Regions from separate parts of the Arthrobacter sp. GQ119 genome, predicted to be linked through region 1. Evidence: riboswitches for the same ligand, from Rfam matches in the RefSeq annotation. Region 1 holds a riboswitch; each other region holds the start of a gene.

Evidence for each region. A riboswitch is a leader RNA that binds a small molecule or an ion and turns the genes downstream of it on or off. The one in region 1 is predicted to bind S-adenosylmethionine.
Region 2: it holds a riboswitch for S-adenosylmethionine, as region 1 does, so the genes downstream of both, metX (homoserine O-acetyltransferase MetX) here and AC6CH3_RS04660 (aminotransferase class V-fold PLP-dependent enzyme) in region 1, are expected to answer to the same signal.
Region 3: it holds a riboswitch for S-adenosylmethionine, as region 1 does, so the genes downstream of both, AC6CH3_RS10945 (DUF1737 domain-containing protein) here and AC6CH3_RS04660 (aminotransferase class V-fold PLP-dependent enzyme) in region 1, are expected to answer to the same signal.

The regions. Positions count from the first base shown of each region.
Region 1 covers NZ_JCAXEA010000003.1:232,877-240,045, reverse strand. Annotated here, with positions in the region: gene AC6CH3_RS04670 (metal-dependent transcriptional regulator) at 1-443, opposite strand, end outside; gene AC6CH3_RS04665 (class I SAM-dependent methyltransferase) at 475-1,233, opposite strand; gene AC6CH3_RS04660 (aminotransferase class V-fold PLP-dependent enzyme) at 1,327-2,736, opposite strand; SAM riboswitch class IV at 2,771-2,884, opposite strand; gene hisN (histidinol-phosphatase) at 3,054-3,866, opposite strand; gene rsgA (ribosome small subunit-dependent GTPase A) at 3,933-5,048, opposite strand; gene aroA (3-phosphoshikimate 1-carboxyvinyltransferase) at 5,032-6,426, opposite strand; gene AC6CH3_RS04640 (DoxX family protein) at 6,433-6,981, opposite strand.
Region 2 covers NZ_JCAXEA010000001.1:151,270-158,438, forward strand. Annotated here, with positions in the region: gene AC6CH3_RS00765 (zinc-binding dehydrogenase) at 1-528, opposite strand, end outside; gene AC6CH3_RS00770 (MFS transporter) at 631-2,013, opposite strand; gene metX (homoserine O-acetyltransferase MetX) at 2,241-3,440, opposite strand; SAM riboswitch class IV at 3,453-3,568, opposite strand; gene AC6CH3_RS00780 (VOC family protein) at 3,756-4,394, shown strand; gene AC6CH3_RS00785 (CPBP family intramembrane glutamic endopeptidase) at 4,502-5,281, opposite strand; gene AC6CH3_RS00790 (histidine phosphatase family protein) at 5,378-6,058, shown strand; gene AC6CH3_RS00795 (DeoR/GlpR family DNA-binding transcription regulator) at 6,123-6,932, opposite strand; gene hutI (imidazolonepropionase) at 7,036-7,169, opposite strand, start outside.
Region 3 covers NZ_JCAXEA010000010.1:51,051-58,219, forward strand. Annotated here, with positions in the region: gene AC6CH3_RS10930 (PKD domain-containing protein) at 1-1,178, shown strand, start outside; gene AC6CH3_RS10935 (O-succinylhomoserine sulfhydrylase) at 1,245-2,453, opposite strand; gene AC6CH3_RS10940 (rhodanese-like domain-containing protein) at 2,454-2,864, opposite strand; gene AC6CH3_RS10945 (DUF1737 domain-containing protein) at 2,861-3,169, opposite strand; SAM riboswitch class IV at 3,183-3,296, opposite strand; gene AC6CH3_RS10950 (NtaA/DmoA family FMN-dependent monooxygenase) at 3,484-4,779, shown strand; gene AC6CH3_RS10955 (aromatic amino acid ammonia-lyase) at 4,784-6,436, shown strand; gene AC6CH3_RS10960 (PLP-dependent cysteine synthase family protein) at 6,433-7,169, shown strand, end outside.

The sequences.
Region 1 (7,169 bases):
TGGGCAAGCGGTACCTGCACGGTGCCGTCCGCGGAGGGGATGGGATCACCGTGGGGATCCCGGGAGGGGTTGCCGAGCTTGGCGGCCATCCGCTCGATGAAGGTATCGGACACCGCATGCTCGAGGAGTTCAGCTTCGTCATGCACTTCGTCCCAGCTGTACCCGAGGTCCTGGACGAGGTAGGTCTCGATGAGCCGGTGCCGCCGCACCATGGCCAGGGCGAGGCGCACTCCCTCCGGGGTCAGCGTGATGGCGCTGTACGGCTTGTGCAGCACCAGCCCCTGGTCCTTGAGTTTGCGCACCATCTCCGAGACCGACGAATTTGCGACGCCAAGGCGCTGCGCCAGCTGAGTCGACGTAATCGGCTTGTCCTGCCACTCAGTGAAAGAGTAGATGACCTTGACGTAGTCCTCGATCGAGGAGGATGGCGTACTGGTCTTCACGGATCCAAGCCTACCCGCTGCACGGACGACATCATGCCCTGACAGCCCGCCACGTCTGAGTGAGGTAGGGAAGGCGCAGCAGTTCGCCTTCGGTATGCCCCAGATGCTCCTGGAGGTACCAGTCCAGGTTTGCGGTGACCCTGGCCCGGCTGGCCGTGTTGGCTTTGAGGTAGTAGCTGCGCGACTTCGCCAGCTCAACGACGTCGGAAGTGGTGACCGGGTCCTCCCAACGGGTGAGGTGGCTTTCCAGTCCCGCGAATTCCGGACCCAGCGGGGGCCGGAAGTGCGGCTTGTGGACGTCACCGGCATGCATGATGCGCGAGAGCCTGTGGACCCAGGGCACGGATGTGTCCAGCTGGTTCCAGACCAGGCCAAGCACACCGCCGGGCCGCAGGATCCTGGCGATCTCGCTGCTGGCACGCAGCGGGTCGCACCAGTGCCATGCCTGCGCCACCGTGACGACGTCGAATGCCGATCCGGAAAGTCCCGTGTCCTCCGCGGTTCCCTCCAGCGCCTCCACCGCAGGGTAGGCGTTGCGGAGCTGCTCAAGCATGTCTGGGGAGGGGTCAACCGCGCTGACATGCAGGCCGCGTGTCACGAGCAGCTCCGTGTACTTGCCGGTTCCTGCCCCTATATCGGCCGCCGTCCGTGCGCCGGAAGGGACCAGCCAATCCGCGGACTCAGCCGGGTAGCCGGGCCGAACACGGTGGTAATGCTCGCCGCCGTCCTGGAAGCTTTGACCGAGCTCCTGCCGCCGCCCGTGGTCGAGTTTAGGGCCACCGCGTGCCACGCGCCGTCTCCTTAGGGCAGGGTAAAAATTGACCCTTCGAATTTACCGCATTTGTGACTGCGCCGTCTGGCGGCCGTCAGTCCAGGGTGCCGCTCAGTCCAGGGTGCAGGGCGCAGCGCCCGCGGTGCCGGGGGTGTTCGGTGCCCAATGCGGGTAGGTGCGGGTGTCGTTGGAGGGAACCCAGCGCCCGGAGTCCACCACGTAGTCCCAGCCGAGGCCGCTGCGGCGCAGCTCCTCGATGCCGGCGAGGAGCCGCTGGACGTCCTCAAGCCGTGACCCGACGCCGAAGCTGGCGCGCAGGGAACCCGAGGGCAGGCCCAGACGCTTGAGGAGCGGGTGGGCGCAGAAGCGGCCGTCGCGCAGCCCTACGCCGTGCTCGGCAGACAGGTAGGCAGCCACCAGTCCGGCGTCGTAGCCCTCCACCGAAAAGTTGACCACGCCGATGGTGTCGGTGTCGGGGTCGGTGTCCGAGAAGATCTGGTGGACAGTGACGCCGTCGATCTTCTGCAGGCCCTCGACGAGGAAGGACCGGATGGCGGCCTCGTGCGTGTGCCACTGCTCCTGGTCCAGGGCGGCGATCACCTGGGCCGCCCGTGCGAGGGTGGCTGCGCCCAGGACGTTGGGCGAGCCGCCTTCGTGCCGCGCGGGGCCGGTGGTCCAGCTGACGCCGTCGAGCCGGGCTTCACTGACTGCGCCGCCGCCGGCAAGGTGCGGGGATCCGGCGTCGAGCCAGTCGGTGCGTCCCACCAGGACGCCGGAACCGAAAGGCGCGTACAGCTTGTGGCCGGAGAAGGCGAGGTAGTCGACGTCGTCCGCGGCGATGTTGATGCGGCGGTGCGGCGCGAGCTGCGCAGCGTCCACCACGATCCGGGCGCCGAATTCGTGCGCCAGGGCGGCGAGGCGGCGGATCGGCAGGATCTCGCCGGTGACGTTGGAAGCGCCGGTCACGGCAAGGAGGATGATGTCGCCCTGCTCGAGTTCAGCCCGAAGGCTGTCGATGGTGGCCTCAAGGGTCTCGGACGCCACCACGCTGCGGTGGGGCACGCCCTGCCACGGCAGCAGGTTGGCGTGGTGCTCGATGTCCAGGTACAGGACTTCCCCGGTGTGGCCGTGGTCCTCCACGGGGAGGCAGCCGGCCAGCAGGTTCAGCGAATCCGTAGTGTTCCGCGTGAAGATCACGGAGTCGTCCGGGCGGCCGCCGACAAACTCGCGGACGATGTTCCGGGCATTTTCATAGACAGAGGTGCTGATCTGCGAGGCGTAGCCGGCCCCGCGGTGCACGCTGGCGTAGAACGGCAGGATCTCGTTGAGGTAGGCGGAGACTACGGAGAGTGCAGGCGCCGACGCTCCATAGTCGAGGTTGGCATAGCGCACGTGGCCACCCTGGATGAGCGGGGCCTGGATTTCAGCGCCGGTCACTGCCGCCAGCGGCCGTCCGGCAGCGGCAAACCGATCGTCGAGCAGGCCGGCGCCAGTGTTGGAGGAGAAGGTTGCAGTAGTCATGGGACCTCGCTGTGAAAGGACCCCTTGTGACGGGGATCCGCGCTTGCCGGGTCCGTTCCGGACCGGCCTGGTCGTCACCCGGGGCACCCCACCGCGAATGGAGGGTTGCCGGCCAGCAAACCGGGGTTTTACGCTGGCACTCGTGACCTGTAGAAAAGCCTAGAACACCCGCCCGCCGATGAAAAAGCGGTTGCAATTGTTAAGCCGTTTGTTACAGCCGTCCGAAATTCGGGCAACTGGCCGAACATACGACGTCGGACCCCGCACCGAGGACGGAGTCCGACGTCGAATATTCCCCGAAAGCGCGCTGGGCCGAACTACAGCAGATCGTCCAACTGCGGGTTGAGGCGCTTGAGAACCTCGGAATGAAGGATCGAGTTGGTGGCCAGGGCGTTGCCGCCGAAGGGACCGTCGGTTCCCTCCAGGGAGGTGAAACGGCCGCCCGCCTCCGTGACGATGGGCACCAGCGCAGCCATGTCGTACAGGTTCAGTTCGGGTTCGCAGGCAATGTCAACGCAGCCTTCAGCCACCATGCAGTAGGACCAGAAATCCCCGAAGGCACGGGTCCGCCACACGTCCTCAGTGAGGGCAAGGAACTCATCCAGGTTTCCCCGCTCCTTCCAGCCGCCGAGGCTGGAGTAGGACAGCGATGCGTCCGAGAGCTTCGAGACGTTGGAGACTCTGAGCCGGGTGGCAGCGGCCAGCGAACGGCCCATATAGGCGCCGGCGCCCCTGGCCGCCCACCAGCGCTTTCCAAGTGCGGGCGCACTCACCAGGCCCACCACGGGCTCACCTTCATCAACGAGCGCGATCAGCGTGGCCCAGACCGGGACTCCGCGGACGAAGTTCTTGGTCCCGTCGATGGGGTCAATGATCCAGCGCCGGGAGCCGTGGCCGGAACTGCCGAACTCCTCGCCGAGGACGGCATCGCGGGGGCGGGAACGGGACAGCTGGCCGCGGATGGATTCCTCGGCGGCTTTGTCGGCATCCGTCACGGGTGTCAGGTCAGGCTTGGTTTCGATCTGAAGATCAAGCGCCTTGAACCGGCTCATGGTCTGGTCGTCCACGGAATCCGCCAGTACATGGGCCAGGCGCAGGTCGTCGTTGTAGCTCGAAGCGGGTTGGGTCATGGTTCCAAACTACCGTCAAAGAACCGGCGGGGCGGGGATGTCCGCTGGCCGGAGGCGCCGTGCGGCTCAGCTGACGCTTCCGAGTTCCTTTGTTTCCTGGGCTTCCATGCGCGGATCGGTGCCCAGCAGCCGGCGCAGGGAGGCAAGGCGCGCGGGACCGGAAGGTCCTGCATTGCCGGCCTCCACCCAGGCGTCCACGCCGCAGTTCACGGCTGAGGCATCATGCTTGCAGCCCCGCTCGCAGGCCTCCGTGCCGGGCTCCAGGTCGGGGAACGAATGCAGGATCCGGTCCGGATCCACATGGGCCAGGCCGAACGAACGGATGCCCGGGGTGTCGATGATCCAGCTCCCGGAGGGCGCGTCGGCAAGTTTCAGCGCGAGGGCCGACGACGACGTGTGCCTGCCGCGTCCCGTGACGGCGTTGACGCCCCCGGTGGCACGTTCCGCGCCGGTCAGGGCGTTCACCATGGTGGATTTGCCGACGCCGGAGTGGCCCAGCATGACGGTGACTTTGCCGTCCAGATGGGCGCGCAGCTCGGAGACGGCGTTTATGTCGAGGCGGGCGGACAGTCCGTCGTCGGAGCGGGCATCGATGCCGGAAGCCGCCGAGTCGGCGGTGCGGCTGATGATGACCGGGAAATCGAGGTGCCGGTAGTTGTCCAGCAGTTCCGAGGGGTCCTTCACGTCGGCCTTGGTGACGAGCAGCAGCGGCTCGATGCCGGCATCGTAGGCGGCCACCAGCGCACGGTCGATGAAACCGGTCCGGGGCTCCGGATTGGCTGCCGCCACAACAACCACCAGCTGGTCCGCGTTGGCCACGACGGCCCGTTCGACCGGATCAGTGTCGTCGGCGCTGCGGCGCAGCAGCGTCTTCCGGTCCTGGATCTTCACGAGCCGGGCCAGTGTGTCCGGAGCTCCTGACACATCTCCGACGAGGGACACGAAGTCCCCCGCCACCACGGGGGAGCGGCGGAGCTCACGCGCCCGGGCGGCAATGACGGTGCGTTCGTCGCCGGAGTCCTCGCCGACAACCGCCGTGTAGCGGCCGCGGTCAACGGTGATGATGCGTCCCGTCACGGCGTCGTCGTGGCTGGGCCGGTCCTTGGTACGGGGCCGGGAGCCTTTCTTGTTGGGCCGGATGCGGACGTCGGATTCGTCCCAGGACTCAGTGCTGCGTGCCACCGGTGGTCCCTGCGGCGTTGCCCTGCCCGCTGTGGGTGCCTTGCGCGACCATGTCCGCCCACAGCTGCGGGAAGTCCGGCATGGTTTTGGCTGTGGTGCCGATGTCCTGGACCTCGACGCCCCTGACAGCCAGTCCAAGGATGGCGCCCGCGGTGGCCATCCGGTGGTCAGCGTAGCTGCGGACCACGCCGCCATGGAGCTTTGCGGGCCGGATCACCAGCCCGTCGTCTGTCTCGTGGACGTCGCCGCCAAGGCCGTTGATTTCCGCCGCCAGCGCTGCCAGGCGGTCCGTCTCGTGTCCCCGAAGGTGCGCGATGCCGCTGAGCCGGGACGGGCCGGAGGCCAGGGCGCAGAGCGCCGCGACAGTAGGGGCGAGCTCGCTGGTGTCGGCGAAGTCCGCGCCGCGGATCTCGCTGCCGCCTGTGACGGTCAGCGTTCCGGCTTCCAGCGTCACGGTGGCACCCATCGCCGGGAGGATGCTCCGCCACAGGTCCCCGACCTGGGTGGTGGGTGCAGGCCAGTCCGGAATGCGCACGGTGCCGCCCGATGCCAGGGCCGCAGCGAGGAAGGGCCCGGCGTTGGACAGGTCCTGTTCGATGCGTTCGTCAAAGGCGCGGATCGGGCCCGGGCTGACAATCCAGTGGTTCGGTGTTGAGTCGTCCACCTCCACGCCCACTCCGCGCAGCACAGCCACGGTCATGCTGATGTGGTCCAGGCTCGGCACGGAGTGGCCGGAGTGTTCCAGGTGCAGACCCTCGGTGAAACGTGCACCGACCAGGAGCAGCGCGGAAACGAACTGCGATGACGCGCTCGCGTCGATCACCAGATGGCCACCCCTGACCTGTCCCGTCCCCTCAACCCGGAAAGGCAGTGACGACGGCGTTTCGCCGGCTTCGCCGCGGACGCTGACACCAAGCGCGGCCAGCGCGTCGATGATGGTGCCCATGGGGCGTTCCCGCGCGTGCGGGTCGCCGTCGAAAACGGATACACCCTTGCGGAGTGCCGCCATGGGCGGCACGAAGCGCATGACCGTGCCGGCAAGGCCGCAGTCAATGACGGCGTCCACTGCACCGGAACCTGACGGGATGGGCGTCACTTCGAGATCCGGGCCGAAGGGGCTGTCACCCGGCACCTCACGGATGTCAGCGCCCAACTGGCGCAGCGCCTCGATCATCAGCGCGGAGTCCCGTGAGTGCAGCGGCGCCCGCAGGCGGGATGGCCCGTCCGCCAGGGCTGCCAGGACGAGATACCTGTTGGTCAGTGACTTCGAACCGGGGACGCGCACCGTGGCGTCAACGGGCCGCTCCGCAAACGGTGCAGGCCAAAGCTCAGCATCGCCGGTGTGGCCGGCGGTCGGGTCCGTGATGGATCCAGTCATTCCTGCCTAGGCCCCCACTGCATGGTCGACTGCCCTGCGGACGGCTTTGTCGGCCTTGTGCAGCTTCTTCCCGGTGGTCTTGCGCGCGTCCGACGCCAGGTGGCTCGCGGTCTTCCGGGCATCAGCGGCGAGGTGCTCGGCGCGCCAGGCCAGGCTCGGCTTGCCGGCGGTGTCCACGGAGGCCAGCAGCACGCCGCCCGTCAGGGTGACGTTCTTGAGCAGCTGGGTGCGGCGGGCGTCACGGCCTTCCTTGCTGCTGATATCGGCGCTGCGCCATTCAACGAACGCGTTCAGGGCTGAGATGAGGGCCAGGAGGCCAGCCGACAACCGGGCGGCCTTGCCTGTCGCGAACAGGAGGCCCGCGCCCACCTGGGTGCCGCCGATGACCCGGGCCAGGACAGCCTCGCTGGTCTGGAAGGGAAGTGCATCAGATGCGCGCCGCAGCAGGGGGGACAACTGTTCCACAGTGTCGTCCGCATTCCTGAGCTTGTCCACGCCGGCGAGGACGAAACTTGAAGCCAGCATAGGGCGGGCGAGAAAACGGACTAAGGACATGAATTTCCTCCTGGATGGACGAGCCGCGGTGACTGCGGCGGAGTCGGTTCTAGTCTTGCACTTTTGCGGAATATTTGCCCGCCGGACACCGTTGTGCTGTGCAGGTCCGAAATGGCCGGGACGACGGTCCCAGGCTGTTCCCGGGATGAAAGCATGGCTGGGTGCCCCCTCCGGGCAGCCCCATATGG
Region 2 (7,169 bases), on a different contig from region 1:
GCAACCGAACATCGCGGCCACCGTGTCCGGGACGTCGTCGTCAATGACCACCACCGATTCACGGGCCACGACGGCATAGTCTGCAAAGGCGGAGACGCCCAGGTGGTGGTTGATCCGTTCGCCGGACGGAGCCCGGAGCACCGCCTCACCATGCAGAAGGTCACCTGACCCGTTGACTTCGGCGGCACGGTGGCACAGGGCGGGACGCCCGGCCTTGCAGGCCCGGCAGGCGCCGCAGCTGGGGACGAAGACCAGCACAACGTGGTCCCCCACGGAAACGTCCGTAACGCCGTCGCCCACGGCTTCGACCCGCCCTACTGCTTCGTGCCCGAGCGCCATTGGAAGCGGCCTGACCCGGGACCCGTCAACCACGGACAGGTCTGAGTGGCACAGGCTCGAGTAGGTGATGGCGACGCCGAGTTCCCCCGCGCGCGGTGCGGGCCGGTCCAGCTCCTGCACGAGGAGCGGACGGGCTTCGGCGTAGCGGGTTCCGGAGGGAACGGTGGCATAGAGGACAGCTGCTCGCATGGAATTCCTGCCTTTGGGTGGATTGCCGGCACGCAGCTGCCCGGGCCTGCGTGGTCGCGGGTCCGGGCAGCTGGGCCGGCTGTTGTGCTTGCTTCCTGGTGGCTACTTTTTGCCGGCGGCCAGAAGGTCGGCGGTGCCCTGGGCGTCGGCGGCGTCGACGTCGTGCAGAGAAATGCCGCGGGTTTCCTTGAGGAAGAACACCGAGATCAGGGTCACGATGCAGGCCCCGAGGAGGTAGAGCGCCACAGGGGTGGAGGACTTGAAGCTGCCCAGCAGGGAGGTGGCGATGATCGGTGCCATGGAACCGGCCACGATGGACGTCACCTGGTAGCCCAGCGAAACGCCGGAGTAGCGCATCCGGGTGGGGAACATCTCGGCCATGATGGACGGCTGGCCGGCGTACATGAGGGCGTGGAACATCAGGCCGATGGTGATCGCGGCGAGGATGATGAGGTCATTGGCGGTGTCCATCATGGGGAAGGCGAAGAAGCCCCAGGTTCCGCCCAGGATGGCGCCGGCCATGTAGACGGGACGTCGGCCGAAGGCGTCGGACAGCTTGCCGACCAGCGGGACCGTGCAGAAGTGGATGAAGTGCGCCACCAGCAGGAGCAGCAGGATCCGGGACGTGTCGGTCTGCACGACGACCTTCAGGTAGGTGATGGAGAACGTCACCACGAGGTAGTAGAGGATGTTCTCGGCAAAGCGCAGGCCCATGGCGGTGAAGACGCCGCGCGGGTAGCGGCGGAAGACCTCGGCGACGCCGTAGCCCTTCTTCTCGACGGTGACTTCCTTGCGGGCTTCGAGGAAGATCGGTGCGTCCTGGACCTTGGTGCGGATGTAGTAGCCGATGATGACGATCACGGCAGACAGCCAGAACGCCACGCGCCAGCCCCAGCCGAGGAATGCCTCCTGGGACAGCGTGGAGGAAAGGGTGAACAGCACGCCGGTGGCCAGCAGGTTTCCCATGGGAACGGCCGACTGCGGCCAGCTGGACCAGAATCCGCGGGACTTGTTGGGGCTGTGCTCGGCAACGAGCAGCACGGCGCCGCCCCATTCACCGCCGACGGCGAAGCCCTGGACGAAGCGGAGGAACACCAGCATCGCCGGGGCCCAGTAACCGATCTGGGCGAAGGTGGGCAGGCAGCCCATGAGGAACGTGGAGACACCCACCAGGATGATGCTCAGCTGCAGCAGCTGCTTGCGGCCGAACTTGTCACCGAAGTGGCCAAACACGATGCCGCCAATCGGCCGGGCCACGAAGCCCACGGCGTAGGTGACGAACGCCGCGATGATTCCATCCAGCTCCGTCCCTGAATTGGGGAAGAACATCTTGCCGAACACCAGGGTGGCTGCGGAGGCATAGAGGAAGAACTCATACCACTCCACCACGGTTCCGGCCATGGAGGCCGTAACCACTTTCTTCAGGCCCGAGGCCTTGACATCGGTTTCCTCTACGCGGCTTGCGGCCGGGTTTTCCGTACTCATTGTGTGAACTCCTTCGGCGTCTTCGTCGACACCACATGGGACCAGGCTCTGGCGGACCTGTGATGTGTGCCACTGGCCGCCGTTTCCAACGAGTATGGTCTGCCCCTGCCGCAAGCTCAACGACAAATAGTGCAGGGCGCATCTGCATAAATGCACAGACACGGGGCACTAAAGCCATCGCCTGCGGCGTCGGAGCCGGTCCCGGGAGCCGGAGTTCAGGCTGGGAATCAGGCCGAGAAATGCCCGCGGAGCTGGGCGCTGAGCTGCCCGATCTCGGTGAGGAAGCCGTCGTGGCCGATCGGCGCTTCGATGACATGGACATCCACGTCACCCGGGAGGGCGTCCGCGAGTTCACGTGACTGGGACGGGAAGTACAGCCGGTCCGAGTCGACGGCGGCGATAAAGAAGTCCGCCGTGGTCCGCGCCAGCGCTTCCTTCAGGGTTCCGCGCCCTCGGCAGATGTCATGGCTCATGAGGGCTTCGGTAATGGCGATGTAGCTGTTGGCGTCGAAGCGCTGGACGAGCTTGCTCCCCTGGTGGTCCAGGTAGCTTTCCACCTGGTACCGGCCGCGGTCCCGGAGGGCATCCGCCTGCAGCGGAGCTTCGCTGTCCTGGGCGTTCCGGCCGAACCGGAAGTCCAGCTCGTGCGCCGAGCGGTAGGTAATGTGGGCGATCCGGCGGGCGAGGGCCAGCCCCGCTTCCGGGATCGGGCCCCCGTAGTAGTCGCCGCCGTTGAAGTTGGGGTCCTGGCGGATGGCGAGGGTCTGCGCCTGTGCAAAGGCGATCTGTTCGGCGGTGCTGCTCGCCCCCGCGGAGATCACGCCGCAGCGGCGCACCCGGTCGGGGAAGGTGACCGCCCACTCCAGGGCGCGGGCGCCGCCCATGGAACCGCCCACAACGGCAAACCAGCTGCTGATGCCGAGCTGGTCAGCCAGGCGCGCTTCGGCAACGGTGGAGTCCCGGAGGGTCACCAGCGGGAAGCGCGAGCCCCACGGCTTGCCATCAGGAGCGGCCGACGCCGGTCCCGTGGATCCGTAACAACCGCCCAGGATGTTGATGGAGACGACAAAGAACCTGTCCGTATCCGCCGGTGCACCCGGTCCGGCCAGCTGCTCCCACCAGCCTTCCTCGTCCCCGCCGCCCCGCGTCACATGGGTGCTCCCGGTGAGGGCGTGCTCCACCAGGATGGCGTTGGAGCCGTCGGCGTTGAGCGTCCCCCATGTTTCGTAGGCAAGCGTGACGTCTGGGAGGAATCCGCCGGCCTCGAGCTCGATGCCGCCGATGTTGGCATACTGGACTGTGCCGTCGGGAACACCGTCCGGAACTCGGCCGTCCAGAACTGTGCCATTGGGAGCTGTGCGATCCTGCACTGCGCCGTCGGGAACTCTGCCGTCCGGCACATCGGTGCGGGTAACGGAAATCGTCATCGGTATACCTCTTCTACGCGCTTGCCCGCCGCCAACTGGCCGGCAGGCCAGGTCTTCACCCGGGGCACCCCACCGCGGAAGGAGGGTTGCCGGCCAGCAAGCCGGGGCTGTCGCTGGCACTCATGACCTGGACCAAGCTTACGAAAGGGCCCACGCTCCGCGCGAAGATTGTGACGGCTATGTGACTCCAGCGGGCCCTGAAGGCTGGCGGCGGGCACCGGAGCGGATCCCGGAAATCTGCTCTTCCGCACATAGCCCGAACGGGTTAGGCAACCCTTAGCTGAGAGCCGCGTCACAAGATGCCAAGATGAGGGCATGCGCATGGATCACGTCTCTTACGCCTGTGAACACGATGGCCTGGCGGCCACCACTGAACGAATTTCGTCCGCCCTCGGCGTTGAAGCCGTGAAGGGCGGAGTACACCCCCGTTTCGGAACGCGGAACATGATTATCCCGCTCGCGGGACACAAATACCTTGAGGTCGTGGAGGTCCTGGACCACCCGGCGTCGGACAAAGCCCCGTTCGGACAGGCCGTGCGCGCACGCTCTGCCGCCGGCGGCGGCTGGATGGGCTGGTGCGTCGAAGTGGACGACCTCGCCCCGTTCGAGGAGCGTCTGGGACGCGCCGCAGTCAACGGCAACCGCAAGTTCCCGGATGGCCGCGAACTCGTGTGGAAGCAGATCGGCATCCTGGGCCTCATTGCGGACCCGCAGGTCCCGTACATGCTGAAGTGGGAGGGCGATCCTTCCCTGCACCCGTCCAACGCCTATGACAGCAACGTGAAGATGTCCAGCCTCACCATCGCTGGCTCCGCCGAACGGGTCACCGAGTGGCTCGGTGAGCCTGTCGAACGGCCCCTGGAGGATGTCGCCGTCAACTGGATGGCTCCGCACGGCACCCCCGGCATTCTGTCCGTCACGTTTGAAACCGCAGCAGGCGCCGTCACCATCTGACGCGCGCGGCAGCAGGCTGCAACTGCACAGCACGCTGCCACTACACTTCGGCCGCCATCAGCGGGTGTCAACGACGCCACCCACCGATGGCGGCCGAATTATTTTCCCTACCCCAGCCCGATGCTCTTTCCGAACAGGCTGAAGCCGACAAAGGCCACTATGTCCAGCAGTGCATGGGCGATGACCAGTGGCATCACCCGCCGGGTTTTGGTGTAGATCCAGGCGAACACCACGCCCATGATCGCATTGCCGATGAACGGCCCCAAGCCCTGGTACAGGTGGTAGCTGCCGCGCAGCATGGAGCTGGCGAAGATCGCCACCGGCACGGACCAGCCGAGCTTCCCGAGTCGGTCCAGCAGATACCCCACCACAATGACTTCCTCCACGATGCCGTGGCGGACCGCGGAAAGAATCAGGACGGGAATCGTCCACCAGTACGCGTCCAGCGCGCTGGGGATGATTGCCGTCGTAATACCCAGCGCGCGGCCCGCGGCATAGAGGCCCAGAGAGGGAATGCCGATCAGCGCCGCCAGCCCCAGTCCCTGGAGCAGGTCACGCCCGGGGCGGGCGAAGTTGAAGCCGAGCTTCCGGAAAGCCGAGCCGCTGTCACTGTCCGTCCCGGCCTTGGGCTGCCGCTGCTCCGTCATGAAGTACAGGACCAGCAGAACGGGCACCAGCGCGAAGATGATGTCCAGGAGCTGGTAGGTCAGATCGAAATATTCGCGAGTGCTTTGCGAACGGTTCAGCGTGGACGTGCCTTGGGCGAGCGGCGCCTGGCTCATCTTGTCCAGGAGCTGCACCACCGAGTAGGCGGCCGACTGGCCCAGCGACAGTCCCAGGACTATCCAGATTTCGATCCGCAGACGACGGCGGGAAGGAACCAACATGTTCCTATCTTGCCTGCAGTTGCTGGTACTTGCCTGTTGGGCTTCCGGACGTATCTGCCGCTGTTGGGTACCAGGCTGGCCCTATGCTGGGAAACTATGAGTGCGCCCGGGAAAATCATCATGATCCGGCACGGCCAGTCCGCCGCCAATGCCGACACCTCCATTTACAACCGGGTGCCCGACTACAGGATTCCGCTCACGCCTTTGGGTGTGGACCAGGCCAGGGCCGCCGGAGAACGCATCCGGCGCGAGCTGGATGGCCAGCAGGTGAGCGTCTATGTCTCGCCCTATCTGCGCGCCTACCAGACGCTGGAAGCACTCGATCTGGGCTCGCTCACGGAGCGGGTGATCGAGGAACCCCGGCTCCGTGAGCAGGACTGGGCCAATTTCCAGATCTCCGGCGACATCGAGGACCAGAAAGAGCTGCGGAACGCCTACGGCCACTTCTTTTACCGGTTCCGCGAGGGCGAGTCCGGGTCGGATGTCTATGACCGCATTTCGTCATTCATGGAGACCCTGTACCGGCACTGGGCCAAGCCGGACTACTCCCCCAACGCCCTGCTGGTCACGCACGGCCTGACGATGCGCCTGTTCTGCATGCGCTGGTTCCACTGGTCGGTGGAGTACTTCGAGTCGCTGAACAACCCGGACAACGCTGAGATCCGGATGCTGGTGCGCACCGGAGACGGCAAGTACGAACTCGACCAGCCCTTCACGCAATGGGTGGAGCGCCGGGTGGACGAGACCGTCCTCGACGCCCCGCCCGTGGTGTTCTAGGGCCAGCGGCTTTCTAGGGCCAGTGGTTTTCTGGAACGCTGCTGCCTTCTATGGCGCCGGCTCCCTAGGCCTGCCGTGTCCGCGGCGTTTCCGGCGCCACGATGACTTCGGTGCCAATGGCTTCAAAGGCGGCCTTGTCCTTGGCCGAGATGCCGGAATCGGTGATCAGCCGCGTGAACGCATAGCCGTCCATGGTGGCGAAGGCCCGGCGGCCCACCTTGGACGAGTCCGCAATCACGTAGGACACGCTGGCGCGGCTGGCCAGCAGCGCGTTGACGGACGCCTCGCCTTCCCCGGTGTTGGTGGGGCCCACCTCCGGATCGATGCCGTTGACGCCGATGAACGCGATGTCCAGCACCACCTTCTGCATGATGATGTCTGTGTACGGTCCCACGAGCTCGTACGAGCGCGGATTGAGGATGCCGCCGGTCACCATGACCTTGATATTGGGCCGCACCGCCAGCTGGCCGGCGATGTTGATGGCGTTGGTGACCACTGTCAGCGTGGGCTGGTTGGACGGCGAGTTGAGGTCCTCACGGGTGGCCAGGATCTGGGCCAGGGCGGTGCTCGTGGTGCCGCCGCAGAGCCCGATGACCATGCCCGGAGAGATGAGGGCCGAGGCGGCGAGGGCGATCTCCTGCTTGGCTGCCGCGTGGTCGTCACGGTTGTACCGTCCGGGGAGGTCGTAGGCCAGCGCGCCCGTGGTGGCCCCGCCCCGGGTCCTGGTCAGCAGCCGCCGCTTGGCCAGGCTGTCCAGGTCGCGCCTGGCCGTGGCCGGCGACACTCCGAGCCGGGTGACGATTTCGTCCACCTCCACCTGCCCGGTTTTGGCAAGGAGATCCAGGATCGCCGTCAGTCGGTCGGTGCGGGTCATGCTAGCCTCTCGGTGATCAAACTGCCGTCAGAATTGACGTTTTCTGATTGTAACAGACGGCAAACGATCATCTAACGTCACGCGGACGGCCGGACCCGCGGTCCTACCGGGCCCTGACCCCGGCCCGCCACACGGCGTGCGTCAGCGGCATTCCCGGGCGGTAGGCCAGGTGCGTCGCGGCCGGCGCGTTGAGCACATGCAGGTCCGCGCGGTGCCCGACGGCGATCGACCCCACCG
Region 3 (7,169 bases), on a different contig from region 1:
TGGTCCGCGCCTTCCACACCGCGCCCTCGACCTCGGTCAGCGGCTGCCCGTTCTCCGGCGTCGCCGGCAGCATCTACGAAAAAACCGCCTCGATGGACAACCCCGTCTTCGGGGCAGGCCGCGGCACGCCGATCATCGAGGACGCCAGCTCGGCCAACATGAACGACGTGACCAGCACCAAGCAGAGCGTCAACGCCGCCACCGGGATCGTCGTCATGGCCAGCAACAACGTCACCAAGCGCTACTGGTTCTCCGACCGCAGCCTCGGCACCCCGCCCGGGAACACCGCCCCGGTCGCGTCGTTCACGGCCACGCCAACCACCGGCACGGTTCCCCTGACGGTGAGCTTCACCGATACATCCGTGGGGTTGCCGACGTCATGGGCCTGGAATTTCGGTGACGGCAGCACCTCAACCACACGGAACCCGTCCCACACCTACAGCGCATCCGGCACCTATACGGCACGGCTGACGGCCACGAACGCGGCAGGCTCGTCGTCGACCACCAGGACGATCACGGTCAACCCGTCCGACGGCACCAGCTTGGGGATCTCCGTCCGCAGCTCAACCACGGCCAACGCGACAACGGCAACCAGCACGGTCTCCCTCGCCGCGCCTGCAGGCCGAACGGCCGGGGATGTCCTGGTCGCCTCGTTTACCGCGGACCTGAACCCCACGGCGGCGGTGCCGGCCGGCTGGACCGCCATCGTCAACGGGCTGGGAATCAACAGCACCACCACATCGGGCGCACGGGTCTTCGCCTACTACCGCGTCGTGGGGTCCGCGGATCCGGCAACGTACACCTGGACGTTGAGCAAGGCCGTGAAGTGGGGCGGCGGCATTACGGCCTACGACGGCGTCAGCAATACAACGCCCCTGGACAGCGCGGTGGCCACGGCGGTCAACGCGACGTATACCGCCACGAGCATCACTGTCCCCAGCGTCACGACCTCCAGGGATGGTGCCCGGCTGATTGGCGGCGTCGGCTTCGACGCGGCAACGCCGGGTGCGACGGCGCCCACGGGGTGGACGGAGCGGTGGGAGGCGGCCAACGGCCAGATCGCCGAGCAGGCCGACCGGGCACAGACTACGGCGGGCGCCAGCGGCACCGCGACTTGGACATTCAGCGCGGCCAAGGCGGCCGGAGCGTGGCGGACTGCCCTGAGGCCGGAAAGCTGACCGCGGGACTGGACCAAGGACCGGACCAGGGGACCGCCCAACCGGCGGTCCTGCCAACCCAGGACCTCAGATTTGCTTGAGCGCCTGCTCCAGGTCGCCGATCAGGTCCTCGGGATCCTCCAGGCCTACGGACAGCCGCACCACGCCGTCGCTGAGCCCGATGGCTGCGCGACCTTCCGGCCCCATGGCACGATGCGTGGTGGTGGCGGGGTGGGTGATGAGGGTCTTGGCGTCGCCGAGGTTGTTGGAGATGTCGATGATCTTCAGGGCGTCCAGCAGCGCAAAGGCGGCCTCCTTGGCCGACTGGCCCGCCGTCGTCGCGAGTTCCAGGGTGAGCACGGTGCCGCCGGCCTTCATCTGCTTGGCGGCAAGCTCGTACTGCGGGTGGGACTTCAGCAGCGGGTACTTGACCCAGCTGATGGCCGGCTGGTCCTCAAGCCATTCGGCGAGGCGCAGCGCGGTGGCCGATGAATGGTTCACCCGCAGCGCCATGGTTTCCAGCCCCTTAGTGAGCACCCAGGCGTTGAACGCGGACAGGTTAGGCCCGGTGTGGCGCATCAGCTGCTTGACGGGTCCGTCGATGAATTCCTTGGTGCCCAGGATGGCGCCGCCCAGCACGCGGCCCTGGCCGTCGATGTGCTTGGTGCCCGAATAGACGATCACGTCGGCGCCGAGGTCGCCGCAGCGCTGCAGCAGGGGAGTGGCGAACACGTTATCGACGACGACGGTCGCGCCGGCCGCGTGGGCGAGCTCGCTGACGGCGGCGATGTCCACAATCTCCTGCATGGGATTGGACGGTGACTCGAAAAAGACGGCAGTGGTGGGCACCGAGAGGGCCGTGCGCCACTGCTCAAGGTCCGGACCGTCCACGAAGATCGTCTCCACGCCCCAGCGCGGCAGGATTTCGTTGAGGATCACGAAGCAGGAGCCGAACAGCGAGCGGGCGGCCACCACGCGGTCCCCGGTGGCCAGCAGGGCGCCCAGGGCAGTGAAAACGGCGGACATGCCGGACGCCGCGGCGAAGCATGCTTCCGTGCCTTCGAGCAGGCGGAGGCGCTCCTGGAAGGTGGCCACGGACGGGTTGCCGTAGCGGGAATAGACGAAGCGTTCGTCCTCACCGGTGAAGGCGCGCTCGGCAGCGGCCGCGGACTCGTAGACGAAGCCGGAGTTCAGGAAGATCGGCTCAGTGGTCTCCTGGAAATTGGTGCGGTCCAGCCCGCCGCGGACGGCTTGGGTCTCGGGACTCCAGCCGGCGGCATCTTGATTGAAGGTCACTTAGTTCTTTCCCAGGTTTGTCGGCAGACCGCGGTTTTTCCAGCCGTTGACGGTGCGCTCACCGTACCGGTCGGGCTCTCCCTCGAAGCCTTCGAGGACGTTGTACGAGGTGAAGCCGGCCTGGGTCGCCGCGATGGCGGCGGCAATGGAGCGCTGGCCGGAGCGGCACAGGAAGACGAGCTCGGCGCCGCCGTCCTCCGGAGCCTGCTGCTTGAGCTCGTCGATGAAGGCCCGGTTGGGGATGCCGCCCGGGAAGGTCCACTGGATGAACAGCGGGTCATTCTCGGTGGCCTTGGTGTCGGGGATGCCGATGTGTGCCCATTCGCCCTCGGTGCGGACGTCCACCAGGACGGCGCCCTCCTCCAGCTTGGTCCATGCTTCGTGCGGGGTGAGGTCTCCGGCGTAGCTCATGCGTGCCCCTCGAAGGCTTCGGCGTCGAGGTTCTCGTCCGAGTCCAGCCGGTCCACGGCGGTGGCCACGGCGGCATCAGCTGTTGCGACGGCGAGGGGCAGGATGACCGCCTGCGCCACGATCACGTCCCTGCCGTTGAACGCGGCTGCCGGGTTGCCGTGCAGCACATACCCTTCGGCCAGGGCGTCCGAAATGCGTTCGCAGAAGGCACGGTTGTCCGGTCCGGTGATCAGGCGGTAGGCCAGTTTTTCCTCAGGTTTGTCCTGCGGGGCCGGCAGGGTGGCGCCGGCGGGCGCGTCCGTCATGACGGATCTCCTTCTCTCACGCTTGCAGCTCGAGTGGTCGATTGCCGAGTATTCACCTGAGGCACCCCGCCGCGAAAGGGAGGGTTGCCGACCGGCCAGTCAGGGCTTGGCGCCGGTTCTCATTACTCCTCAAAAAAGTAACACCGACGACGCCGGCGCGCACCGCCGCCGTCGTCATGTTCCGTAACGCTGGAGGCCTGCAGCGTCGGTTACAAAGATCACGACCGGGTGCATAATGACGGGAGATGAACCGCCGCAACGCCGGATGAAACCAGGCACCAGTGAACGAATCGAATGCCAATACAGTCGACCCCATGCTGCACTTTGGGTGGTTTGTGGGCCACGGGTTCGGGGTCCAGGGCTGGGGGACACCCGGTTACGGGATCGGCTATGACTGGAAAAAACCCGGCCTGTACCAGCATGCCGTACGCGAGTTCGAGCGGGCCGGACTGGACCTGTTCATCATCGAGGACTCCCTCACCGTCCCCGACACCTATGGCGGGAGCGCCGAAGTCTCGCTGGCACAGGCCTCCTTCGCGCCCAAGCACGATCCGCTGGCCCTTGTCCCGTACCTGCTCTCCGCCACGGAGCACCTCGGCATCGTCCCCACCGTCAGCGCCTCCTTTTATCCGCCGTTCACGGCGGCCCGGCTGCTGGCCACGCTGCAGCACTTCTCCAACGGCCAGCTCGGCTGGAACGTGGTGACCTCCGGCAGCGACCTCGCCGCACAGAACTACGGGCTGGACCAGCAAATCGAGCACGACCTCCGCTACGAGAAGGCGGAGGAATTCGTGGACGTGGTGCGGAAGCTCTGGCGCAGCTGGGACCAGGACGCCATCGTGGAGGACGCCGGGGCCGGGGTCTTCGCCGACCACACGAAGGTGCGGCCCATCCACCACGAGGGCGAATTCTTCCGGGTCCGCGGCCCGCTGAACACGGCTCCCCTGCCGGAGGAGCCAGTACTGGTGCAGGCCGGGGCATCGCCGCGCGGCAAGGCCTTCGCGGGAGGCAACGCGGACGTTGCCATAGCGCTGGCCCGCGGCTCCGAGGGCATGAAGGCCTACCGCGACTCCATCCGGGCCGAAGCCGCCAAGGCGGGCAGGAACCCCGACGACGTCAAGGTCCTGTTCGTCCTCAAGCCCACTGTGGTGGGCTCCAAAGCCGAGGCGGAGGAGCTGCGGGCCGCGCGGCGGGAGCTGTCGCAGCGGGACGTGGACAGCCAGCTTAATTCGATCTCATATCTGTCCGTCATCGACTTCAAACAGTTCGACCTGGACGAGCCGCTGCCGGAACTGAGCACCAACAGCAACCAGGGCACGCTGGAACACTTCTCCAAGGCTGCCCCGCCGGGCTCGACGCTGCGGGAGATCCTGCAGGCCCGCAGCGGTGGGGCCGGGGACAGCATCATCGGCACCGCGGAGGAAATCGCCGACCACCTCGAGGAAACAGGCGCCGCTGTTGGCGGGGACGGCTTCCTCTTCTCCGGCTTCGTGGACCCGGCCACCGTGCACGGCGTGCTGGACAAACTGGCACCGGTGCTCCGGCGCCGCGGACTGCTGCGGACAAGCTACAGCGACGGCGGCCTCCGCCGGAACCTGCTGGACTTCTAGTGCCATGGCCGGGACACGGAGGCCGGACAGCCTGCTGCCGGACGCAAAACGTGCCACCTTCCTGATCGGCACGGCACACCTTGTAGCCGCCGACGTGGCGCGGGTCGCCTCCGATCCGACGGTCGAAGTCGTCCTGAGCGCTGACGCAATGGAGCTGATGGGCCTCTCCAGGGATGTGGTCCAGTCGGCCATCGACTCCGGCCGCAGGGTTTACGGGCTGAACACCCTGCTGGGCTCCGGCCGGGACACGGCTGTGGTGGAAGAATCCATCCTCGACTATCAGGTGCAGGTGGTCCGCTACCACCACAGCGGGATCGGCGCCGTACTCGCTCCGGAGGAAATCCGGGCCGTGATCCTCGCGAGGCTGATCGGCTTCACCCGCGGCGGCTCCGGCGTCCGCCCTGAAGCAGCCCGGTTCTATGCAGAACTGCTCAACCGGGGTGTGCTTCCCGCCATCCCCCGCGACGGTTCCGTCGGCTCCTCAGACCTGACGCAGCTGGCCGCGGTGGCCGCCGTCGCCATCGGTGAAGGACAGGCACTGGCACCCGACGGGAGCATCATTTCCGGCGCGGCGGCGCTCGCCGCGGCTGGCCTTGAGCCGCTCGTGCTGGCCGCGGGCGAGGCCCTGGCGCTGGTCAGCGCCAACTCATACTCGATCGGGGCAGGCACCCTGGCGCTGGCCCGGCTGCTGCATCTGGCCGACCTGGCGGACACCGCTCTCGCTCTGTCGCTGGAGGCTACCGGACGGTACGACGGCGGCGGGAACCTCAGCCCGTTTTCGCCGGCCGTGCAGGCGGCCAAGGCGGTGGACGGTCAGCGGATCTCGGCCGCGAACGTCCGGCGTCTGGTGCGCGGCGGCTGGCTGGAGGACCCGAGGCGTGAGGTGTCGGTGCAGGACGCCCTCTCCTTCCGCGCCGCGCCGCAGACGCACGGCGCGTTCCGTGCCCAGGTCACTGCCCTGGCCGGCGCCCTGGAAGTGGAGCTGAACGGCCGCGGCGACAACCCGCTGACGGAGCTGGCCACCGGCCGGATGGTGTCCGGCGGCAACTTCCAGCCCATGCAGCTGGCCCTCGCCTTCGAAGCGCTGCGGCTGGGGCTGGCGCACCTGGGCATCAGCAGCGAGCGGCGCATCGCCAAGCTGTACCCGCCCCAGCGGCTCATCCGGCAGCTGAACCTGGAGGCAGCCCGAAGCGGCACCCCGCTGGCTTCCGAGGAACTGCCGGGCCTCCTCTGGTATTCGGCAGCAGGCCTGTTGGCTGAACTGAAATTTCTCGCGGCGCCGGCAACGCTGGGGGCACCCACGCTCTCCGCCGACGTGGAGGACCACTCCACGCTGGCACCCCTCGCGCTCCAGCAGCTGCAGCAATCGGTGGAGGCCGCCTCGAAGCTGCTCACCATTGAGGCGCTGACGGCCGCCTATCTGCTGTCGGAAGCGCAGGCCGCGGAGGTCGGCGGCAGGGAGTCTGCGGCGGAGTCGCGGCCGCTCGGCAAGGGGACCGGCACCGTCGTCGACCGTCTTTTCCGGCTCCTGTCCGAGCAGTTGCCGGCATCAGCCCTGGTGGAGCGGGGCCGCGCAGCACTGCGGGACCTGCTGCCCGGCCTGGCGGAACTCCGGCTGCCGCCGGAGGAGACGGACGATACAGGAGGCGAAGCATGAGCACGGTGACAGGCAGGCCCGAACCGCGGCACGCGGCGGCCGTGGTGGACCTCGGGGCCGACGCCGGAGCCGTCCTGGCGCGCGTCGGCCACACGCCGCTCGTTCCCCTGGCAGCGCTCAGCCGGGGCCTGGGCAGCACGGTATTCGTCAAGCTGGAATCGGAAAACCCCGGCGGCTCCATCAAGGACCGCACGGCGCTGAGCATGGTGCGCGCGGCCGAACGCAGCGGGGAGCTGCGGCCCGGCGGCACGATCGTGGAGAGCACCTCCGGGAACACCGGGATCGGGCTGGCGCTGATCGGGGCGCTCACCGGGCATCCTGTGGTGGTGGTGACCGGTGATTCCATTTCCTCGGAAAAGCTGGAGGCGCTGAGGCGGTACGGGGCGCAGGTGGTGTTCACGGACTGGAGTGCGCCGTCGGACTCTCCGTCGAATGCCAGGGCGGTGGCAGCCCGCATCACGCAGGAAATTCCGGGCGCGTGGCGGCCCCTCCAGTTCGACAATCCGGCCAACCCGATGGCCCACTACGAGGGCACCGCGCCCGAAATCTGGGAGCAGACGGCGGGGAGGATCACGCACTTCGTGGCGGGGGTCGGCACCGGCGGGACGATCACCGGGAACGGGCGGTACTTCAAGGAAAAGTCAGCGGGGCACGTCGAGGTGATCGGCGCCGATCCGTACGGCTCCGTGTACAGCGGAGGGCATCCGGGCCAGATCCTGGTGGACGGCGTGGG